Regions from separate parts of the Enterobacter sp. SA187 genome, predicted to be linked through region 3. Evidence: predicted binding sites of a transcription regulator. Region 3 holds the regulator's gene; each other region holds the start of a gene.

Region 1 (6,916 bases), 240 kb from region 3:
CAATGCGCTCCAGCACCACCGGGCCAACCGCCGTGGTCACCAGATCCACCTGCGCGATGAGATCGATGACTTCATCGCCAGTGCTGTTGACCGCGTTAACGCCGGAAACGGTGTCCACCTGCTCATTTTCACCAACAACGTGAACCTGATAGCTATGACGGGCATTCAGGGCATCGAGCACGGCCTGATTCACATCGGCGAATGTCAGCTCAATACCCGCGTCCGCCAGCAATTTGCCGATGAAACCACGTCCGATATTACCTGCGCCAAAATGTAATGCTTTCATAGAATTACCTTCATCAATGTTTTTACCCGAGAGGGCTGGGGTGAGGAGGCGAATTCCCCTCACCCTAACCCTCTCCCAATGGGAGAGGGGAAAGGGCGTAACCTTACTTGTTCAGCAGGGCCAGCACTTCTTCAACGCTCTGCGTGTGTGTCAGGCGCTCAATCACAGATTCGTCGTCCAGCGCGTTAGTCAGGCTGGTGATCACCTGGATGTGCTCGTTGTTACGGGCGGCGATACCGATAACCAGACGGGCAATGTCGTCGGCATCATCACCGAAGCGTACGCCTTCCGGATACTGACAGAATACCACGCCGGTCTTCAGAACACGGTCTTTCGCTTCAACCGTACCGTGCGGCACGGCGATGGACTCACCCAGATAGGTCGGGGTCAATTTTTCGCGATCCAGCATCGCCTGCACATACTCCGGCTCAACGTAACCGCCTTTCACCAGCTGCTCACCGGCAAAAATAATGGCTTCTTCTTTGGTGCTCGCCGTGCGGCCCAGGAAGATGTTTTCTGCGCCGAGGCGGAACAGGTGGCTGTTACTTTCGTCGAAGCTGTCCTGCAGGCTGGTGCGCACTTTCTCTTCATTTTGCTCGTGGCGCTGTGCGGCAACCAGACGTTCAGTCAGGCTGGTGTACAGGCCGCTGTCGAGGAAGTTGGTCAGCGAAATATGCTGCGCCTGCGGCACCTGGCGCATCGCACGCTCGGTCAGGTCGCGGTGCGTGATCACCAGGTCAACATCGCCCGGCAGGTTGTTGATCGCGCTGTTGGTCACGGAGATGTTAGTCAGCCCCGCATCCTGCACTTTCTTACGCAGCACGCCTGCGCCCATGGCGCTGGAGCCCATACCGGCATCACAGGCGACGATGATTTTACGCACATGGCTCAGGTCGTTGGACACTTCGCCCGCGGTCAGCGGAGAGGCGCCTTTGGACTCGGCTTTCATGTCCTGCATGCGACGGGTTGCGGCTTCAATATCGTCGTCTTCTTTCACTTTGCTGGTTTTCAGCAGAATGGCGGAGATGACGAAAGAAACGGCCAGCGCAGCGAAAATCGCGGCGAGGTTAGCAAAATAGGCACCCTTCGGGGTCATCGCCAGTACCGCCAGGATAGAACCCGGAGACGCCGGAGACACCAGACCACCGCCCAGCACGCTCAGCGTAAACACGCCAGTCATACCGCCGAGGATCACCGCGATCAGCAGACGCGGATTCATCAGGACATACGGGAAGTAAATTTCGTGGATACCACCCAGGAAGTGGATGATTGCCGCGCCGCCCGCAGACTGTTTCGCGCTGCCGCGACCAAAGAACATATACGCCAGCAGTACACCCATACCCGGACCCGGGTTTGCTTCAATCAGGAAGAAGATGGACTTGCCGAGATCGTGAGATTGCTGAATACCCAGCGGCGAGAAGATACCGTGGTTGATGGCGTTGTTGAGGAACAGGATTTTCGCCGGTTCAACAAAGATGGACGCCAGCGGCAGCATGTCATGGACGACCATGAAGTTAACGCCCGCAGCCAGTGCTTTAGACAGCACTTCAACCGCCGGGCCAATGCCGAGGAAGGCAAGAATGGCGAGGATCATACCGATGATGCCGGCGGAGAAGTTATTCACCAGCATTTCGAAACCGGATTTGATCTTACCATCTACCGCGGCATCAAATTTCTTGATGCACAGACCGCCCAGCGGACCGGCAATCATAGCGCCGAGGAACATCGGCATATCTGCGCCCACGATAACGCCCATGGTGGTGATAGCACCGACCACGCCGCCACGCTCACCGCCAACCAGACGACCACCGGTATAACCGATCAGCAGCGGCAGCAGATAAGTAATCATCGGGCCGACGAGTTTCGCCAGCGTTTCGTTAGGTAACCATCCTGTCGGAATAAAGAGTGCAGTAATAATACCCCAGGCGATAAACGCGCCGATGTTGGGCATTACCATATTGCTAAGGAATCGACCAAAGCTTTGCACCTTGATCTTGATATCGGATGACATAAAACACCCCTTCTTATGTTTGCTAGCGCACAGGCCGGAAGCCCGAGGTTTGTTGTTAATGTGGCGGCAGAGGTAGCCGGACCCATGATGTGTGTGAGGCGAAATCTGGCACCGAATCGCCTTTCTGTCCAGACAGCGCCCTTTGGTGTGATCTGAATCACATAAACATAGGGTGTATCCGGGGATAAGGCGTGATCAACTTCACAAAACACTGGTGTAAAAAAAGAACACCGCCGAAAAAATCGACGCAGAATGGCTGTTAATGTGATGTTAATCACATTTGTATTTCATGACTTTGTTATTTATTTGTGATCTTAATCACAAGATATTTTTGTCAGGAGTTTTCTGACTGTGATCAAAGGCAAACTGTGATGTAGACGCAGACGGCAGATGTAACTTCCTTACACTGCCGACACCTTACGGAACAGACTTTTCACATTTATGAAGGCGCCCCTGCCTTTTGCGCGGCGGTGGGCCATAATTATCTCTTCACAGGCGATTAAGGACCCGGCCATGAAACTGATTGGCAGCTACACCAGCCCCTTCGTGCGGAAGATTTCCGTGATCTTGCTGGAAAAAGGCATCACCTTCGAATTCGTCAACGAAATGCCCTATAACGCAGAGAATGGCGTTTCGCAATTTAACCCGCTTGGTAAAGTGCCCGCGCTGGTGACTGACGACGGTGAAACCTGGTTTGATTCCCCCATTATTGCGGAATATCTGGAACAGCTGGGTATGGCGCCTGCATTGCTGCCCAGCGATGCGAAAGCGGCATTACGGGTGCGGCAGCTGGAAGCGCTGGCGGACGGCATTATGGATGCGGCGCTGACCTCCGTGCGCGAGCAGGCCCGTCCGGCAGCACAGCAGTCGGAAAGCGAACTGGTGCGCCAGCGGGAAAAAATCAGCCGCGCGCTGGATGCCCTGGAACAATACGCCGCCAACGGCGTGTTGCAGTCGCAGTCCCTCGATCTGGCGAACATCGCTGTCGCCTGCGCGATTGGTTATCTGAACTTCCGCCGCGTGTCGCCGGGCTGGTGCGTGGAGCGCCCGCAGCTGGTGAAGCTGGTGGAAACGCTCTTCCAGCGCGAAAGCTTTGCCCGCACCGAACCGCCAAAGGCTTGATACGCATTATGACAGCCTGAGCAAAGACGCTGTACAATCCCCTCACGTCGACCCCTTCCCGACGGAGGGGCCAATCACAGCAAGGCAGTGTCATGACCCCTGAAAATCGTTCCCTGTTCAGCCAGATCCCGGCAACCGACCGTTTATTGCGTGATGATGCCTTCCGCCCGCTGTTAGCCACTTTTGGCCATACGCGGGTGGTGGAGGCGCTGCGCCTGTTGCAGAACGAGGCCCGCGCCGCCATTCACGACAGCCAGACGCTGCCGGACTGGAGCGCTGACTGGGCCGGGGCCACACGTCAGCATCTTCACCATCAGCAGCAGAGCGCTATCCGTCCGGTGATCAACCTGACCGGCACCGTGCTGCACACCAATCTCGGGCGGGCATTACAGGCGGAAGCGGCGATCGAGGCGGTGGCACAGGCGATGCGTTCTCCGGTGTCGCTGGAGTACGATCTGGATGGTGCCGGGCGCGGACATCGTGACAGCGCGCTGGCCGCCATGCTGTGCCGTCTGACGGGGGCGGAAGACGCCTGTATCGTCAATAACAACGCGGCGGCGGTACTGTTAATGCTGGCGGCTACGGCCAGCGGCCAGGAAGTGGTGGTGTCGCGCGGCGAGCTGGTGGAGATTGGCGGCGCGTTTCGCATTCCGGACGTCATGCGTCAGGCGGGCTGCGAGCTGCATGAAGTCGGCACCACTAACCGCACCCATGCGAAAGACTATCGTCAGGCCATCAACGACAATACTGCGCTGCTGATGAAAGTGCATACCAGTAATTATCAGATCGAAGGCTTTACGAAAGCCGTGGACGAAGCGGAACTGGTAGCCATTGGCAACGAGCGGGACGTGCCGGTGGTGGTGGATTTAGGCAGCGGCTCGCTGGTGGATCTCAGCCAGTACGGGCTGCCGAAAGAACCTATGCCGCAGGCGCTGATCGCCGCGGGCGTCAGCCTGGTCAGTTTCTCCGGCGATAAACTGCTCGGCGGCCCGCAGGCCGGGATCATCGTCGGCAAAAAAGCGCTGATTGCCCGTCTGCAACAGCACCCGTTAAAACGCGCGCTGCGGGCAGACAAGATGACCCTCGCCGCGCTGGAGGCCACGCTGCGCCTCTATCTGCATCCGGAAAAACTCACGCAGGATTTGCCGACGCTGCGATTGCTGACCCGCGATACCGCGACGATCCGCGCCCTGGCGGAAAAACTTCAGCCGGTACTTGCCGCGCATTTTGCTGATTTCCACGTACAGATTGAAGCCTGCCTGTCGCAGATTGGCAGCGGTTCCCTGCCGGTGGATCGGCTGCCGAGCGTGGCCCTGACCTTCACCCCGCAGGACGGGCGCGGCAGCAGGCTTGAAACCCTGGCGGCGCAATGGCGCACTGGTGAAGTGCCGGTGATTGGCCGCATCACCGATGGCCGCCTGTGGCTTGATTTACGCTGCCTTGAGGACGAAACCCGTTTTCTGGAGATGTTACTGAAATGATTATTGCCACCGCCGGACATGTGGATCACGGCAAAACGACGCTGCTGGAAGCGATCACCGGCGTGAACGCCGACCGCCTGCCGGAAGAGAAAAAGCGCGGCATGACCATCGATCTGGGTTATGCCTACTGGCCGCAGGCTGATGGCCGCGTACCAGGATTTATTGATGTGCCGGGCCATGAAAAGTTTCTCGCCAATATGCTGGCAGGCGTCGGCGGTATCGATCACGCGCTGCTGGTGGTGGCCTGTGATGATGGCGTGATGGCGCAGACCCGCGAACATCTGGCGATTTTGCAGCTGACCGGCCAGACGACGCTGACCGTCGCGCTGACCAAAGCCGACCGGGTGGACGAGGCGCGCATTGCCGCAGTACAGGACGAGGTGCGCGACACGTTGCGGGAGTACGGCTTTACGAGCGCGGCGATATTCATTACCGCCGCCATCGCACAGCGCGGCATCGATGAACTGCGCGAGCATCTGTTACGCCTGCCGGAGCGGGAGCACGTGCAGCATCAGCGTTTCCGGCTGGCGATTGACCGGGCCTTTAACGTGAAGGGCGCGGGCCTGGTGGTGACCGGCACGGCGCTGTCTGGCGAGGTGCGCACCGGCGATACCCTGTGGCTGACCGGCATTAACAAACCCATGCGCGTGCGCGGTCTGCATGCGCAAAACCAGCCGGTCGATCATGCGATGGCCGGGCAGCGTATCGCGCTGAATATTAGCGGCGACGCCGAAAAGGGATCCATAACCCGCGGCGACTGGCTGCTCAGCGAGGCGCCGTCGGAGCCGTCTTCCCGCGTTATCGTGGCGCTGCAAAGCCATACGCCGCTGACACAGTGGCAGCCCTTACACATTCACCATGCCGCCAGCCATATCACCGGGCGCGTCTCGCTGCTGACCGACGATCTGGCCGAGCTGGTGCTCGACAGTCCGCTGTGGCTGGCGGACAACGATCGGCTGGTGCTGCGTGATATCTCGGCGCGCACCACGCTGGCTGGCGCGCGGGTGGTGATGCTCGATCCGCCCCGCCGTGGCAAACGTAAAACGGCGTATCTGGACTGGCTCGCTACTCTTGCCGCCGCGCAGGACGATGCCAGCGCGCTGGCGGCGCACCTGATCCGCGGTGCCGTCTCCCTGAGCCGCTTCGGCTGGGCGCGGCAGTTAAGCCGCAGTGGAATTGACGCCTTAACCCGCAATGACGGGCTGATCCAGTCGGGGGACAGCGTACTGAGCGCGACGGTGGCCGCAGGCTGGCAGCGCAAACTGCTCGATACCCTGGCAACCTATCACGAACAGCATAAAGACGAACCCGGCCCCGGACGCGAGCGTCTGCGGCGCATGGCGCTGCCGATGGAAGACGACGCGCTGGTGATGACGTTAATCGAGCGGATGCGGGAAAACGGCGACATTGCCAGCCATCACGGCTGGCTGCATCTGCCGGAACACAAAGCCGGTTTTACCGAAGAGCAGGCGGCGATCTGGCAGCGTGCGGCACCGCTGTTTGCGGATGAGCCATGGTGGGTACGCGATCTGGCGCGGGAGACGGGCACGGATGAGCAGATGATGCGGGGTGTACTGCGACAGGCGGCGCAGCAGGGACTGATAACGGCGATCGTCAAAGATCGCTATTACCGTAACGATCGGATCGTCGCCTTTGCCAGTATGATCCGCGAACTGGATCAGGCGCGGGGATCAACCTGCGCGGCAGATTTCCGCGATCGGCTGAACGTCGGGCGTAAGCTGGCGATCCAGATCCTCGAATATTTTGACCGCATCGGCTTTACCCGCCGACGCGGCAACGACCATCTGCTGCGGGATGCACAGCTGTTCCCGGAAAATAGCTGAATCCAGCCGGGTTTTTACCCGGCTTTAACCTGCTGTTTTGTCAGCCATACCGCGCCGAGCCTGCCCGCCTGGTTACCCAGCTTGCACGGCAGGATGGGCGCTTTCAGAAATTCCCACATCTCGAAGGTTTCCAGATGGCGATCGAGCAGTTGATAAACTTTCTCCTGCTCGC
Region 2 (6,916 bases), 760 kb from region 3:
ATCTGCTCAAACAGCGCGGGATGTTCAGCTATACCGGGCTGAGCAGCGCCCAGGTGGATCGCCTGCGCGATGAGTTTGGCGTTTACCTTATCGCCAGCGGACGCATGTGCGTCGCCGGGCTGAATGCTGGCAACGTACAGCGTGTGGCACAGGCCTTTGCCGCTGTAATGTAAGTACTTGCTTACTGCTCTCTCTCCCGGTGTCATGCGGCCGGGCGGGAGAGCAGAATGCGATCCGTCTTCTGTTTCCCGCCTCTTTTTTAAGAATATTCTTCCTTTCACCTGCCCGTGACGTTAAGGTCGGGTAAATTTTTGATCGTCCGCGCAGGTTGCAATGATTGCGGGCTGATAATGCAGGGAAAAATATGCGCAAAATCACACTTATCCTCAGCGCCTTTAGTTTGCTGTTCACGCTTAATGGCCCCGTTACCGCTCACGCCTCGTCGCCTTCGCCCCTTAATCCCGGTACTAATGTCGCACAACTGGCGCAACAGGCACCGGTGCACTGGGTATCCGTGGCGCAAATCGAAAACAGTCTGCTGGGACGTCCGCCGATGGCCGTGGGTTTTGATATTGATGACACCGTGCTTTTTTCCAGCCCCGGCTTCTGGCGCGGCAAGAAAACCTGGTCGCCGGACAGCGAAGACTATCTGAAAAATCCGGCGTTCTGGGAAAAGATGAACAACGGCTGGGATGAATTCAGCATTCCGAAAGAGGTGGCCCGCGCGTTGATCGCCATGCATGTGAAGCGCGGGGACTCTATTTTCTTCATCACCGGCCGCAGCGAAACCAAAACGGAAACCGTCACCAAAACCCTGCAGGATGACTTCCTTATTCCGGCCGCCAGCATGAATCCGGTGATTTTTGCGGGAGACAAGCCAGGTCAGAACACCAAAACACAGTGGTTACGGGGTAAGCAAATCAAAGTGTTCTACGGCGACTCCGATAACGATATTCGCGCCGCGCAGGAAACTGGCGCGCGCGGTATCCGCGTACTGCGTGCCTCCAACTCCACTTACAAACCGCTGCCGCAGGCGGGCATGTTCGGTGAAGAAGTGATCGTCAATTCCGAATACTGATCCCCAACGGCAGTCGCAGGATTGCCGTTTTTTTAATCTCTGCTGGCGGAAACCTGGCTGAAAACGCACTCATGCTGCACACTTAGAAAGATTTATTTTCGACAGGGAGCTGCACCAGAGGTGCCAACAACAGGGGAACCCCAATGACCAATGCAGAATTACTGCCCTATTGCATGGGCAAGGCGGGAGCGGAACAGAGCGTACACAGCGACTGGAAAGCGACGCAGATTAAAGTGGCGGATGTGCTGTTTGCAATGGTGCACGAAACGGATGGCCGTCCGGCGGTCACGCTGAAAACCAGCCCGGAGCTGGCGGAATTATTGCGTAATGAACACAGCGATGTGCGCCCCAGCGCGCGTCTGAACAAAGCGCACTGGAGCACGGTATTTCTCGATGGATCGCTGCCGGATTCGCAGATTTACTATCTGGTAGACGCCTCGTATCAGCTGGTGGTCAGTGCGCTGCCCGACGCCGTCAGGCAGCAACTTTCCGTCTGATTACTTCAGCATCGGTTTGAGGAAGCGCGCCGTGTGCGAGGCTTCGCACCCGGCAACGGTTTCCGGCGTGCCGGAGACGAGGATTTCCCCGCCGCCGCTGCCGCCTTCCGGCCCCAGATCGACGATCCAGTCTGCGGTTTTGATCACGTCCAGGTTATGCTCAATCACCACGATGGTATTACCCTGATCGCGTAACTGGTGCAGCACTTCCAGCAGTTGCTGAATGTCCGCGAAGTGCAGGCCGGTCGTCGGTTCATCAAGGATATACAACGTCTGACCGGTACCGCGTTTCGACAGCTCACGCGCCAGCTTCACGCGCTGTGCTTCACCGCCGGACAGCGTGGTGGCGGATTGTCCAAGACGAATATAGGTCAGGCCAACGTCCATCAGCGTTTGCAGTTTACGCGCCAGTGATGGTACGGCATCAAAGAACTCGCGCGCTTCTTCGATGGTCATATCCAGCACTTCATGGATCGTCTTGCCTTTGTATTTGATCTCCAGCGTTTCACGGTTATAGCGCTTGCCTTTGCACTGGTCGCACGGCACATAAATGTCCGGCAGGAAGTGCATTTCGACTTTGATCACGCCATCGCCCTGACAGGCTTCGCAACGCCCGCCGCGCACGTTAAAGCTGAAACGGCCCGGCGTATAGCCGCGTGAACGCGACTCCGGAACACCGGCAAACAGCTCGCGCACGGGCGTAAACACGCCGGTGTAGGTCGCCGGGTTAGAGCGCGGCGTACGGCCAATCGGGCTCTGGTCGATATCGATAACTTTATCGAAATGTTCCAGACCCTGAACGTCACGATAGGGCGCAGGCTCGGCGATGGTTGCGCCGTTGAGCTGGCGCTGGGCGATCGGGAACAGCGTATCGTTGATCAGCGTCGATTTACCCGAGCCGGACACGCCGGTGATGCAGGTAAACAGGCCTACCGGCAGCGTCAGGGTGACATCCTTCAGGTTGTTGCCGCGCGCGCCGGTCAGCTTAAGCACTTTTTCCGGATCCGCAGGCACACGCGCTTTCGGGATCTCAATCTTACGTACGCCGCTCATAAACTGCCCGGTCAGCGATTCCGGCACCGCCATGATGTCTTCAAGCGTACCTTCAGCCACTACCTGACCGCCATGAACGCCTGCGCCCGGGCCGATATCGATAACGTGATCTGCGGCGCGGATCGCATCTTCATCATGCTCCACCACAATCACCGTGTTGCCGAGGTTACGCAGATGGATCAGCGTGCCGAGCAGACGTTCGTTATCGCGCTGATGCAGACCGATAGACGGCTCATCCAGCACGTACATCACGCCCACCACACCAGCACCGATCTGGCTCGCCAGACGGATACGCTGCGCTTCGCCGCCGGACAGGGTCTCTGCCGAACGGGACAGCGTCAGGTAGTTCAGCCCAACGTTCACGAGGAATTTCAGACGATCGCCAATCTCTTTCAGCACTTTTTCAGCGATTTTTGCACGCTGGCCGGAAAGTTTCAGATTGGTGAAGAAATCCATCGCATGGCCGATGCTCATGTCGGAAATGGTCGGCAGCGGCGTGTCTTCCACAAACACGTGGCGCGCTTCACGACGCAGACGCGTTCCGTCACAGGTGGTGCACGAGCGGTTGCTGATGAACTTCGCCAGCTCTTCACGTACCGCGCTGGATTCCGTCTCTTTATAACGGCGCTCCATATTGTGCAGCACGCCTTCAAACGGATGGCGTCGCACGGAAGTATCGCCGCGATCGTTCATGTACTTAAATTCGACGTTCTCTTTGCCGGATCCGAACAGCACCACTTTATGTACGTTAGCGCTCAGGCTGGCCCACGGCGCTTCCACGTCGAACTTGTAGTGTTCGGCAAGGGAGCGCAGCATCTGGAAATAATAGAAGTTTCGGCGATCCCAGCCGCGGATCGCGCCGCCCGCCAGCGACAGCTCCGGATTCTGGATCACCCGATCCGGATCGAAATACTGTTGTACGCCCAGCCCGTCGCAGGTCGGACAGGCGCCCGCCGGGTTGTTGAACGAGAACATACGCGGTTCCAGCTCATTCATGCTGTAGCCGCAAATCGGGCAGGCGAAGTTTGCGGAGAACAGCAGTTCGCCCGCTTTGGCGTCGTCCATATCGGCCACGATCGCCGTTCCGCCGGAGAGATCCAGCGCGGTTTCAAAGGATTCCGCAAGGCGCTGCGTCAGATCGTCGCGCACTTTAAAGCGGTCGATGACCACCTCAATGGTGTGTTTCTTTTGCAGCTCAAGCGTCGGCGGATCGGAAAGATCGCAGACTTCGCCGTCGATACGGGCGCGGATATAACCCTGGCTGGCCAGGTTTTCCAGCGTTTTGGTGTGCTCGCCCTTACGATCTTTGATGATAGGCGCCAGCAGCATCAGCCGCTTGCCTTCAGGCTGCGAGAGCACGTTATCGACCATCTGACTGACCGTTTGCGCGGCCAGCGGAACGTTATGATCCGGGCAGCGCGCTTCGCCCACGCGGGCAAACAGCAGACGCAGATAGTCATGAATTTCGGTAATGGTCCCGACCGTGGAACGTGGGTTGTGCGACGTCGACTTCTGCTCAATGGAGATTGCCGGCGACAGCCCTTCAATATGATCGACATCTGGCTTTTCCATGAGGGACAGGAACTGCCGCGCATAGGCAGAGAGCGATTCGACGTAACGACGCTGCCCTTCGGCATAAAGGGTGTCAAAAGCCAGCGAGGATTTGCCTGAACCCGAAAGCCCGGTCACGACAATCAGCTTGTCGCGTGGGATGACGATGTTGATGTTCTTGAGATTATGGGTACGCGCGCCCCGTACTTCTATCTTATCCATTCACCTTTCCCGGTAGAGATTCGGCTGCCATAGCGTTATGCATCCATTTCGGTAAGCATAGAACACGCCCGGCGGTCTGAACTGAAACGATTAATTATGACACAATTTAACCTGAATGGATATACAGTGTTATGATGCGCCTTCCAGTGAGTCTTGCAACAATGTCGCGACGGCGCGGTTTACTGGAATCCGCCTCGCAAGGTATCAATCGCGCGGTTTGTAATGCTACAATCGCGCGTTTACACTATTAAGAAACGTATTCAGGAGACACGACCATGGCCAGCAGAGGCGTAAACAAGGTGATTCTCGTCGGTAATCTGGGCCAGGACCCGGAAGTACGCTACATGCCGAGTGGTGGCGCAGTCGCCAACATTACGCTGGCGACCTCCGAATCCTGGCGTGATAAAAACACCGGTGAGACTAAAGAGCAGACTGAATGGCACCGCGTTGTGCTGTTTGGCAAACTGGCGGAAATCGCCGGTGAATATCTGCGTAAAGGCTCCCAGGTGTATATCGAAGGTTCCCTGCGTACCCGTAAGTGGACCGATCAGAGCGGTCAGGAACGCTACACCACTGAAATCAACGTTCCGCAGATTGGCGGCGTAATGCAGATGCTGGGTGGACGTCAGGGTGGCGGCGCACCGGCAGGCGGCGGCCAGCAGCAGGGCGGCTGGGGTCAGCCTCAGCAACCGCAGGGCGGCGGCAATCAGTTCAGCGGCGGCGCGCAGTCTCGCCCGCAGCAACCGTCTTCAGCACCGGCGCAGTCTAACGAACCGCCGATGGATTTTGACGACGACATCCCGTTCTGATCCTGACCATCAGTACGCAAAAAGCCCCGCATTGACGGGGCTTTTGTTTTGGTGCGACGCCATCAGGTGATGACCACCGGCCATTCAGGTGGCGTGTGACTGGAGGCTTCAATCATTACGTCTTTAATATTATTCCAGATCGCCGCCACATCAATCAGCGTAATGCCGAGCAAACCGGTGGCGAACCAGCAGGCGGCGATCACGCCCAGCCCGCTGCTGATCACCGCAAGACCGATATAATCAGACTTGCGAAAGCGAATGTTTAATGTGCTGGCAAGAAACATCAGCACCGCGCTCAATAACTGCCAGCGTAGCAATACCACGCCGGTGGTAATGGTAGCCATCAACCCTTCCTCTGATAACCAATGAAACGTGATTTCATTTTCACAATTTTTGTGAACTATATCACATTTGCTCTTTTATTCGCCAGTGATCTGCGTCAATTTTGCTCAGTTTCATATCCATAAAGGGGGCGTCAGCCGCTTTGTTAGCGCCTTTCAGGCCACGGCTATATGCCTCTTTTAGAAACAGAAGGGTAACAACATTATTTTTTTATTATGCGTATTCTTTGCACACCATTCACTTTTGCAGTTTAAAAAATAAACATCTGCCGGTTATCATTTTTATCGGCCTGCAATTTGCGTTAATCAGCGATCCCCTGTTGAGTTATCTTAAACCTTGACGACGAACTGGATATTTATTTTCCTTAATATAAACAGGGGGAACACTTTTAGTTTGCCTTACGGACGAATATTATCGTCATAAGCAGATATTAGGTTTCTTATGAAAAAAGTCAGTTGCTAATGTCTTATGATTCATGCAACGTAATCACCTGTTAATCAAAGCATCCTGTCGTTATTACAGGCACACATTTTGCAGGGATATTAGGCGGAAATGAATCATAGCGCACTTCGCAAGGTGCTGAGGATCGTCGGGATCATCATGGTAGTTATACTGCCTGTGATGCTGGCGCTATGGTTTGCACACATCCGCGCGGTAAAAGAAACCAGCGCGCAGCTCAATGCATTTGCGCAACTCGCGCTGGATAAAACCGAGCTGGTGATCCGTCAGGCAGATATTGCCTATGACGAAGCCCTGAAATTCAGCGGCCCGCTCTGTTCGCCGTTGCATCGGCAAAATATGCTTAATATTATTCGCGGGCGGCTTTATCTGGCGGATCTCATCTATACCCAGGGCGATCATTTTTTATGCTCCACCAGTATTACTTTGCCTCAACCTTATATTATTCCTGCTGCTGATTATAAACGTAATCCTGACGTTTCAATTTATTACTATCGCGATACGCCATTTTATTCCGGATATAAGATGGTGTATATGCGGCGCGGTAATTATGCGGTAGTGGTAAATCCACTTTTTTACAGTGAAGTGGCATCAGACGATCGTACATTAACGTATGGCGTTTATGACAATATCAGTAAAACCTTCTTTTCAGTCAGTCCTGGCGCTAACGTTAAAATATTGTCTGAACATGTACAAAATGAGAAATTAAACTTCCGGACAGATAATCGTTTCTATACCATTGCCCATTCCGACAAGCGACCTGTTTCGATGATCGTCTCGACGTCCAGCACCCGCTATTATGGTTTCCTGTATCATCAGGCCATGCTGTTGGTCCCGCTGGCGCTGATCGGCAGTATTCTCCTTCTACTGATAGTCTCACGTACCCGGCATGAATTTAACTCCCC
Region 3 (6,916 bases):
CATTTGACGAAGTAATTCTGCCGATTTATGCACCTGCTGAATTCATTCCGGTAAAAGGGAAGGGCAGCCGCGTGTGGGATCAGCAGGGTAAAGAGTACGTTGATTTTGCGGGCGGTATTGCCGTTACGGCGCTCGGTCATTGCCATCCGGCGCTGGTTGAGGCGTTAAAAACCCAGGGGGAAACCCTGTGGCACACCAGCAACGTCTTTACCAACGAACCGGCCCTGCGCCTGGGCCGTAAAATGATTGAGGCCACCTTTGCCGAGCGCGTGCTCTTTATGAACTCCGGCACCGAAGCTAATGAAACGGCCTTCAAACTGGCGCGCTACTACGCCTCCACCCGTCACAGCCCCTATAAAACGAAAATCATCGCCTTCCACAATGCTTTCCATGGACGGTCGCTGTTTACCGTGTCGGTGGGCGGACAGCCGAAATATTCCGATGGCTTCGGGCCGAAACCGGCGGACATCATCCATGTGCCCTTTAACGATCTGCACGCGGTCAAAGCGGTGATGGACGATCACACCTGCGCGGTCGTCGTGGAGCCGATCCAGGGCGAGGGCGGCGTTACGGCGGCGACTCCGGAATTTCTGCAAGGGCTGCGCGAGCTGTGCGATGAACATCAGGCGCTGCTGGTATTTGATGAAGTGCAGTGCGGCATGGGCCGCAGCGGTGAACTCTTTGCCTATATGCACTACGGCGTGACGCCGGATATTCTCACCAGCGCCAAAGCGCTGGGCGGCGGCTTCCCGGTCAGCGCCATGCTGACCACCCAGGAGATCGCCAGCGCGTTTCATGTTGGCTCCCATGGATCCACCTACGGCGGCAACCCGCTGGCCTGCGCGGTAGCGGGCGCGGCCTTCGATATTATCAATACGCCGGAAGTGTTGCAGGGGGTGAACGAAAAACGCCAGCGCTTTGTTAAACATCTTCAACAGATCGATGAGCAGTATGACCTGTTCAGCGATATTCGCGGTATGGGTCTGCTGATTGGCGCAGAACTGAAGCCGCAATACCGTGGTCGCGCCCGTGATTTCCTGTATGCGGCCGCCAGCGAAGGGGTGATGGTGCTGAACGCCGGGCCGGACGTGATGCGTTTTGCGCCGTCGCTGGTGGTGGAAGAGAGCGACATCGACGAGGGCATGGCACGTTTTGCGCAGGCCGTCGCGAAAATCGTCCACGGTTAACCCTGTTGCCCGGCGGCGCTGTGCTTGCAGACTTAGGCTCGTAGGCCGGGTAAGCGAAAGCGCCACCCGGCAAATTTCTAATGCTTCCGCTTTCCTGTCCGCATCAGCCAGATGCCGTGATGCGGGCGCTGACGCCATGCCACCGACGAAATGGTGTGCATGGTGTTCAGATGCCCGATAACACGTTGCAGATGCTGTTCCAGCGTGCTCATCGGGCCCTGGGTTAAGGTCTCCGGCGCTTCCAGAATATTGGCATCCCCCGACCCTGCCGGCCCGTCATATTCCAGGCGCTGCTGGCAACGCTGAAGCGCAATTTCACAGGATTCCAGATAACGTTGCGCCAGATCCGGCGTCAGCATGGTGTGCTCGCGCGCCAGGGTGGTCATCGCGTTAATGTGCTCGACGATAAACTGGCTGTGCGTCACCCAGAGTTTCATATCTTCCAGGTAATGAGTGTTAAAGCCCGGCTCCTGCATTGCCTGATTGAGCGAGTTAAACAGCGTATTGTGTGCCTGATTGACGCGCATGCGCTGGTACGCCAGCGGCGTGGGCTGCGGATCGTCGCTGAGGATCAGGCGGATGGCCTCCTGGTCCGCCTCCAGCGCGTCGTGGGCGTTCTGCCGCAACAGCCCGCTCTGCCACTGCGGCCACAGCCAGACCATGCCGCCAAAGGCGATCAGACAGCCAATCAGCGTATCGATAAGCCTGGCGACGATAAACTGGTCGCCGCTCAGCGTCAGCAGCTGTAACGAATACACCGCGGTGATGGTGAAGCCCACCGTCGCCCAGCCATAATTCTTGCGGATGATCAGATAGCTAATCAGCGTCACCACCAGCATACCGAGCAGCGTATAGCCTTCCGGCACGTGAAAGTGCAGCGTGATACCGGCAATAATCAGCCCCGCCATAGTCCCCGCCGCCCGGTGCTGAATACGCACCCGCGTTGCGCCGTAGCCGTTTTGCGTCACCAGCAGTACCGTCATCAGGATCCAGTAGGGCTTGGGCAGATGCAGCGCGATCCCCATCAGGCTGGCGATGGCGAGCATCACGGCAATGCGCGCCGCATTGCGCAGCGCCGGGGATTTAAACGACAGATAGCTTTTGAGCGCCGGGATCAGCGGCTGGCGGCGCTGTTTATCCTCCATCAGATCGCGCACATACAGCGGGCGCTGGGTGCGCAGTACTCTGGCGATACGGCTGAAGTGCCAGGCGCAGAACTGGCCGACCGGGTTATCCGGATGCTGACGGGCGATTTTTTCCAGCGCGCCGACCTGCTTATCCATATTAAAGCGCACAGGAAAACGGTGATAGAGAATGTCGTCCGCCAGCACCCGCAGCCGGGCGGCGACCACCTGCGCGTTCCAGCGGATCACCGCTTCGGCGTGACTCTGCTCCACCAGTTTTTGCACTTCCTGGGGCTGATGCAGGCTGACGGAAATATGCTCCTGCAGGTCCAGCGCCACCTGAAACGCCCGCAGCAGGCGCTTGTAATCGTTATGCTGATTAGCGGCGAGCATGTGCATTTGCTGGTAACACTGGCTGATCAGATCCACGGCTTTCTGCTGACGCGCCAGCAGCGGCGGCAGGGCTTTTTCCGGATCCGCATGCTGGGTCAGCAGACTGTATTTAGCTTCGCAGTACTCCGCCAGCTGGCGGTAGAGCAGGCTTAAGGATTCGCGCAGCGGCTGTTCGCGCCACATCCAGAACCACAGCCAGTTAAACAGCCCGTACCACAGCGTGCCGGAGGCATAAATCAGCAGCGGCTCCCATACCGGCATATTTCCGGCAAGGCTTAAGGTAAAGATGGCGGCGATAAGCGACGCCGGCAGCAGGCGCGCGTGCAGGGCGCTGATCTCTGCCGTGACGCCAAGCAGCAGCGCCAGCCCGCCGAGGATCAGCGGCAGGGCGATGTTCTCCGCCAGCAATAGCTGCACCGCCAGGCTACAGCCCGCAAACAGCGAGCCGCCCACGATCAGGCGTTTGAAAAAGCGTTTATGGGGGGTATCGAGCCCGGCAATGTTGCAGCAGGCAGGAACGAGAGAGAACAGCAGCCCCTGTTGCAGGTGCCCGAAGGCGAGGCCGATGGCCACAGGGAGACACAACACCAGCGTTTGTCGCAGGGCGTAGTTAATTTCCGGGTGATAGATCAGCCTGCGCCACATGAGAATGCAAACAAAAACGGCGTCTCGCAGATGCAATACGCCGTTTGAGGGGCTTAGCGGGTTCCGTAAACCACGATGGTTTTACCGTGCGCAGAGATCAGGTTTTGATCTTCCAGCATCTTCAGAATGCGACCGACGGTTTCACGGGAGCAGCCAACGATCTGACCGATCTCCTGACGGGTAATTTTAATTTGCATACCGTCCGGGTGGGTCATGGCGTCCGGCTGTTTGGCCAGGTTCAGCAGCGTCTGCGCGATGCGGCCAGTCACGTCGAGGAAGGCGAGGTTACCCACTTTCTCGGACGTCACCTGCAGGCGGCGCGCCATCTGGGAAGACAGGCGCATCAGAATATCCGGGTTCACCTGGATAAGCTGACGGAATTTTTTGTACGAGATTTCTGCCACTTCACAAGCGGTTTTAGCACGTACCCAGGCACTGCGCTCCTGACCTTCTTCAAACAGGCCCAGTTCACCGATAAAATCTCCCTGGTTGAGGTAAGAGAGGATCATCTCTTTACCTTCTTCATCCTTGATGAGCACTGCCACTGAGCCTTTAACGATGTAATACAACGTTTCCGCTTTTTCACCCTGGTGAATCAGCGTGCTCTTCGACGGGTACTTATGAATATGGCAATGAGACAAGAACCATTCGAGAGTCGGGTCTGTTTGCGGTTTGCCAAGCACCATGCGCGGTTATCCTCTGTTATAAGCTGGCTCCAGAGCCAGGATGAACACTCTGCCTCTGGGGTTGCAATCATATGCTTCCCTGTTCCCGGGAAGTGGCCGTTCGAAAATCCAGCCTTTAATGTTTGATGTCGTCTGCATACATGTGCAACGTCAATGTATCACTGTAGCAGCCAGAATGTTTTAGCATAGCTTTTGCTGTGTGTCTCCTGGTGTCTCGCTTCAGCATGATGCAGGTCGCCTTCCGTTGCGAGAATTGTTATGTGCGCGTAATCTGAAGGGAAATTTACCGCGCCGGAGCGAATAAAATGCAAGCAAGAGTCAAATGGGTAGAAGGTTTAACGTTCCTGGGCGAGTCTGCTTCAGGCCACCAGATCCTGATGGACGGCAACTCAGGCGATAAAGCGCCAAGCCCGATGGAGATGGTGTTGATGGCCGCCGGGGGATGCAGCGCCATTGACGTGGTATCCATTCTGCAAAAAGGGCGTCACGATGTGACGGATTGCGAAGTCAAACTGACCTCCGAGCGCCGTGAAGAGGCGCCGCGTCTGTTCACGCACATCAATCTGCACTTTATCGTCACCGGCAAAGCGCTGAAAGAAGCGGCGGTAGCCCGCGCGGTGGATCTGTCGGCAGAGAAGTATTGTTCGGTGGCGCTGATGCTGGAAAAAGCCGCCACTATCACCCATTCGTTTGAGGTGATTGAGGGGTGATTTTTGGTGCACGTCAGGTGGCGCTGCGCTAACCCTGCCGGATGGCGCTACGCTTATCCGGCCTACAAAAGCTTAATCTGTAGGCCGGATAAGGCGTTCACGCCGCCATCCGGCACAAAAAATCACTCGATTTTCTTGCCTTCCATCAGCCGCTGCACCAGCGGCAGCATGATCAGCTCCATCGCCAGCCCCATTTTTCCGCCCGGCACCACTAATGTATTGATGTGGGAAATGAATGAGCCCTGCAACATCGCCAGCAGCCAGGGAAAATCGATGCCTTCCAGATTACGGAAATGGATCACCACAAAGCTTTCGTCCAGCGACGGGATCGCTTTCGCGGCGAAGGGGTTGGAAGTATCCACGGTCGGCACGCGCTGGAAGTTAATGTGCGTGCGGGAAAACTGCGGCGTAATAAAGTTGATGTAGTCTTCCATCGACCGCACCACCGAATCCATCACCGTTTCCCGTGAATGCCCGCGCTCGCTGGTATCGCGCACCAGCTTCTGGATCCACTCCAGGTTAATGATCGGCACCACGCCGACCAGCAGATCCACATGGCGCGACACGTCCTGCTGTGGCGTCACCACGCCGCCGTGCAGCCCTTCATAAAACAGCACGTCGGTAGGTTCAGGCAACGGTTGCCACGGTGTGAAGGTGCCCGGCACCTGATTCCACGGCACTGCCTCATCGTAGGTATGGAGATATTTACGTGACTGGCCGGTGCCGGTCAGCCCGTACTCGATAAACGTCTGCTCCAGCAGCCCGAAGTCATTTGCTTCCGGGCCGAAATAGCTGATATGCCGTCCGGCATCGCGCGCTTTACGGATCGCCATGTCCATTTCCGGGCGCGTGTAACGGTGAAAGCTGTCGCCTTCCACTTCTGCGGCGCGCAGATCCAGTTGCGCGAAAATCTTACGAAACGCGAGGCTGGTGGTGGTGGTTCCGGCTCCGCTGGAACCCGTTACGGCAATCACCGGATGTTTGGCAGACATAGCAACGCTCCCTAAAACTGGTTTTATTCGCGAAACTGCTTCTTCGGCATGATGTTCACCGTTTCATGCAGTTCAGACCACACCAGCACCGCTTCTCCGGTTTGCAGCTGGCGCTTAACGTCGGCGACCTTTTGTTCAAGTGAACGCTCATGTTCACCATAATCGGTGCCTTCACGCAAGACAAAGCTCTCGATCAGGCTGTCGAGCGTCTCTGTTGCCAGATCCTGCCAGGGGATAATCATTTACGCCTCCAGATATGTTGTCAGCCAGTCGGGAATGCGCTTTTCCAGCCACATTTCCGGGCGGCGCAGCGTCCCGCCCACAAAGCCCACGTGCCCGCCGTGTTCCGTCAACTGATACTCCACGTTGGGCGGTAAATAACCCGCCGCCGGAATAACATTATGATCCATAAACGGATCGTCTTTGGCATGAATGATAAGCGTCGGCTTGCGAATCTTCGGCAACACCGGCATGGCGCTGCACTGACGATAATAGTCGATGGCGTCGGTAAAGCCGTGGATACGGGCGGTGATCAGATCGTCAAAATCCCGGATGCGGCGCATACGACGCAGGCGGGTAAGATCAACCGGCAGTGAATCCGGATACGCCTTCAGCTTGCGCATCGCGTTGCCCTTTAACAGGTTCAGCAAATAGTGCTGATAAAAGCGCGAAAAGCCTTTATCCATATGATAGCTACAGGCTTCCAGCACCAGCGGAGCCGATACGATCACCGCAGCATTGAGCGGCAGATCGGGTTCATTTTTGCCCAGCAGACAGCCGAGCATATTACCGCCGAGGGAAAAACCCACCGCTGCCGTGGGCGCTGCGCCAAACTCACGCTGTAACCAGTGTAAAAACCAGGTGCCGTCTTCCGTTTCCCCGGAGTGGTAAATGCGCTTCAGACGATTGGGTTCGCCACTACAGCCGCGAAAGTGCATCACCACGCCGAGCCAGCCGCGCGCGCGGGCGGCGTTGATCAAACCGTGGGCGTACGGGCTGTGCAGGCTGCCTTCCAGACCGTGAAACACCACCAGCCTGGGCTTATGTTTGGCCACATGCGGATCTTCGCTCCAGGCGAGATCGACAAAATCGCCATCCGGCAGCTCAAGGCGCTGCCACTGGGGCGTGAACTGGAGCCGACGGCGAATGAGGCGCGGCAGCATGGTTTGCAGGTGGGGA

Evidence for each region. Region 3 encodes CRP, which controls carbon source genes, mostly activating them, when cyclic AMP is high. Its sites were predicted from a motif close to ATGTGANNNNNNTCACAT; they were not measured.
Region 1: the regulator CRP is predicted to act here: its motif matches at 2,560-2,577, upstream of BMF08_RS04890 (glutathione S-transferase).
Region 2: the regulator CRP is predicted to act here: its motif matches at 5,604-5,621, upstream of BMF08_RS07290 (YjcB family protein).

The regions. Positions count from the first base shown of each region.
Region 1 is NZ_CP019113.1:996,429-1,003,344, reverse strand. Features, by position in the region: gene mtlD (mannitol-1-phosphate 5-dehydrogenase) at 1-286, opposite strand, end outside; gene BMF08_RS04895 (PTS mannitol transporter subunit IICBA) at 390-2,297, opposite strand; gene BMF08_RS04890 (glutathione S-transferase) at 2,811-3,419, shown strand; gene selA (L-seryl-tRNA(Sec) selenium transferase) at 3,512-4,900, shown strand; gene selB (selenocysteine-specific translation elongation factor) at 4,897-6,744, shown strand; gene BMF08_RS04875 (ROK family protein) at 6,759-6,916, opposite strand, start outside.
Region 2 is NZ_CP019113.1:1,511,851-1,518,766, forward strand. Features, by position in the region: gene tyrB (aromatic amino acid transaminase) at 1-173, shown strand, start outside; gene aphA (acid phosphatase AphA) at 365-1,078, shown strand; gene BMF08_RS07270 (MmcQ/YjbR family DNA-binding protein) at 1,222-1,575, shown strand; gene uvrA (excinuclease ABC subunit UvrA) at 1,576-4,401, opposite strand; gene ssb1 (single-stranded DNA-binding protein SSB1) at 4,677-5,210, shown strand; gene BMF08_RS07290 (YjcB family protein) at 5,273-5,554, opposite strand; gene BMF08_RS07295 (EAL domain-containing protein) at 6,105-6,916, shown strand, end outside.
Region 3 is NZ_CP019113.1:754,785-761,700, reverse strand. Features, by position in the region: gene argD (bifunctional acetylornithine/succinyldiaminopimelate transaminase) at 1-1,187, shown strand, start outside; gene BMF08_RS03845 (YccS/YhfK family putative transporter) at 1,265-3,349, opposite strand; gene crp (cAMP-activated global transcriptional regulator CRP) at 3,403-4,035, opposite strand; gene BMF08_RS03835 (OsmC family protein) at 4,341-4,745, shown strand; gene BMF08_RS03830 (phosphoribulokinase) at 4,868-5,737, opposite strand; gene BMF08_RS03825 (YheU family protein) at 5,761-5,979, opposite strand; gene BMF08_RS03820 (hydrolase) at 5,980-6,916, opposite strand, start outside.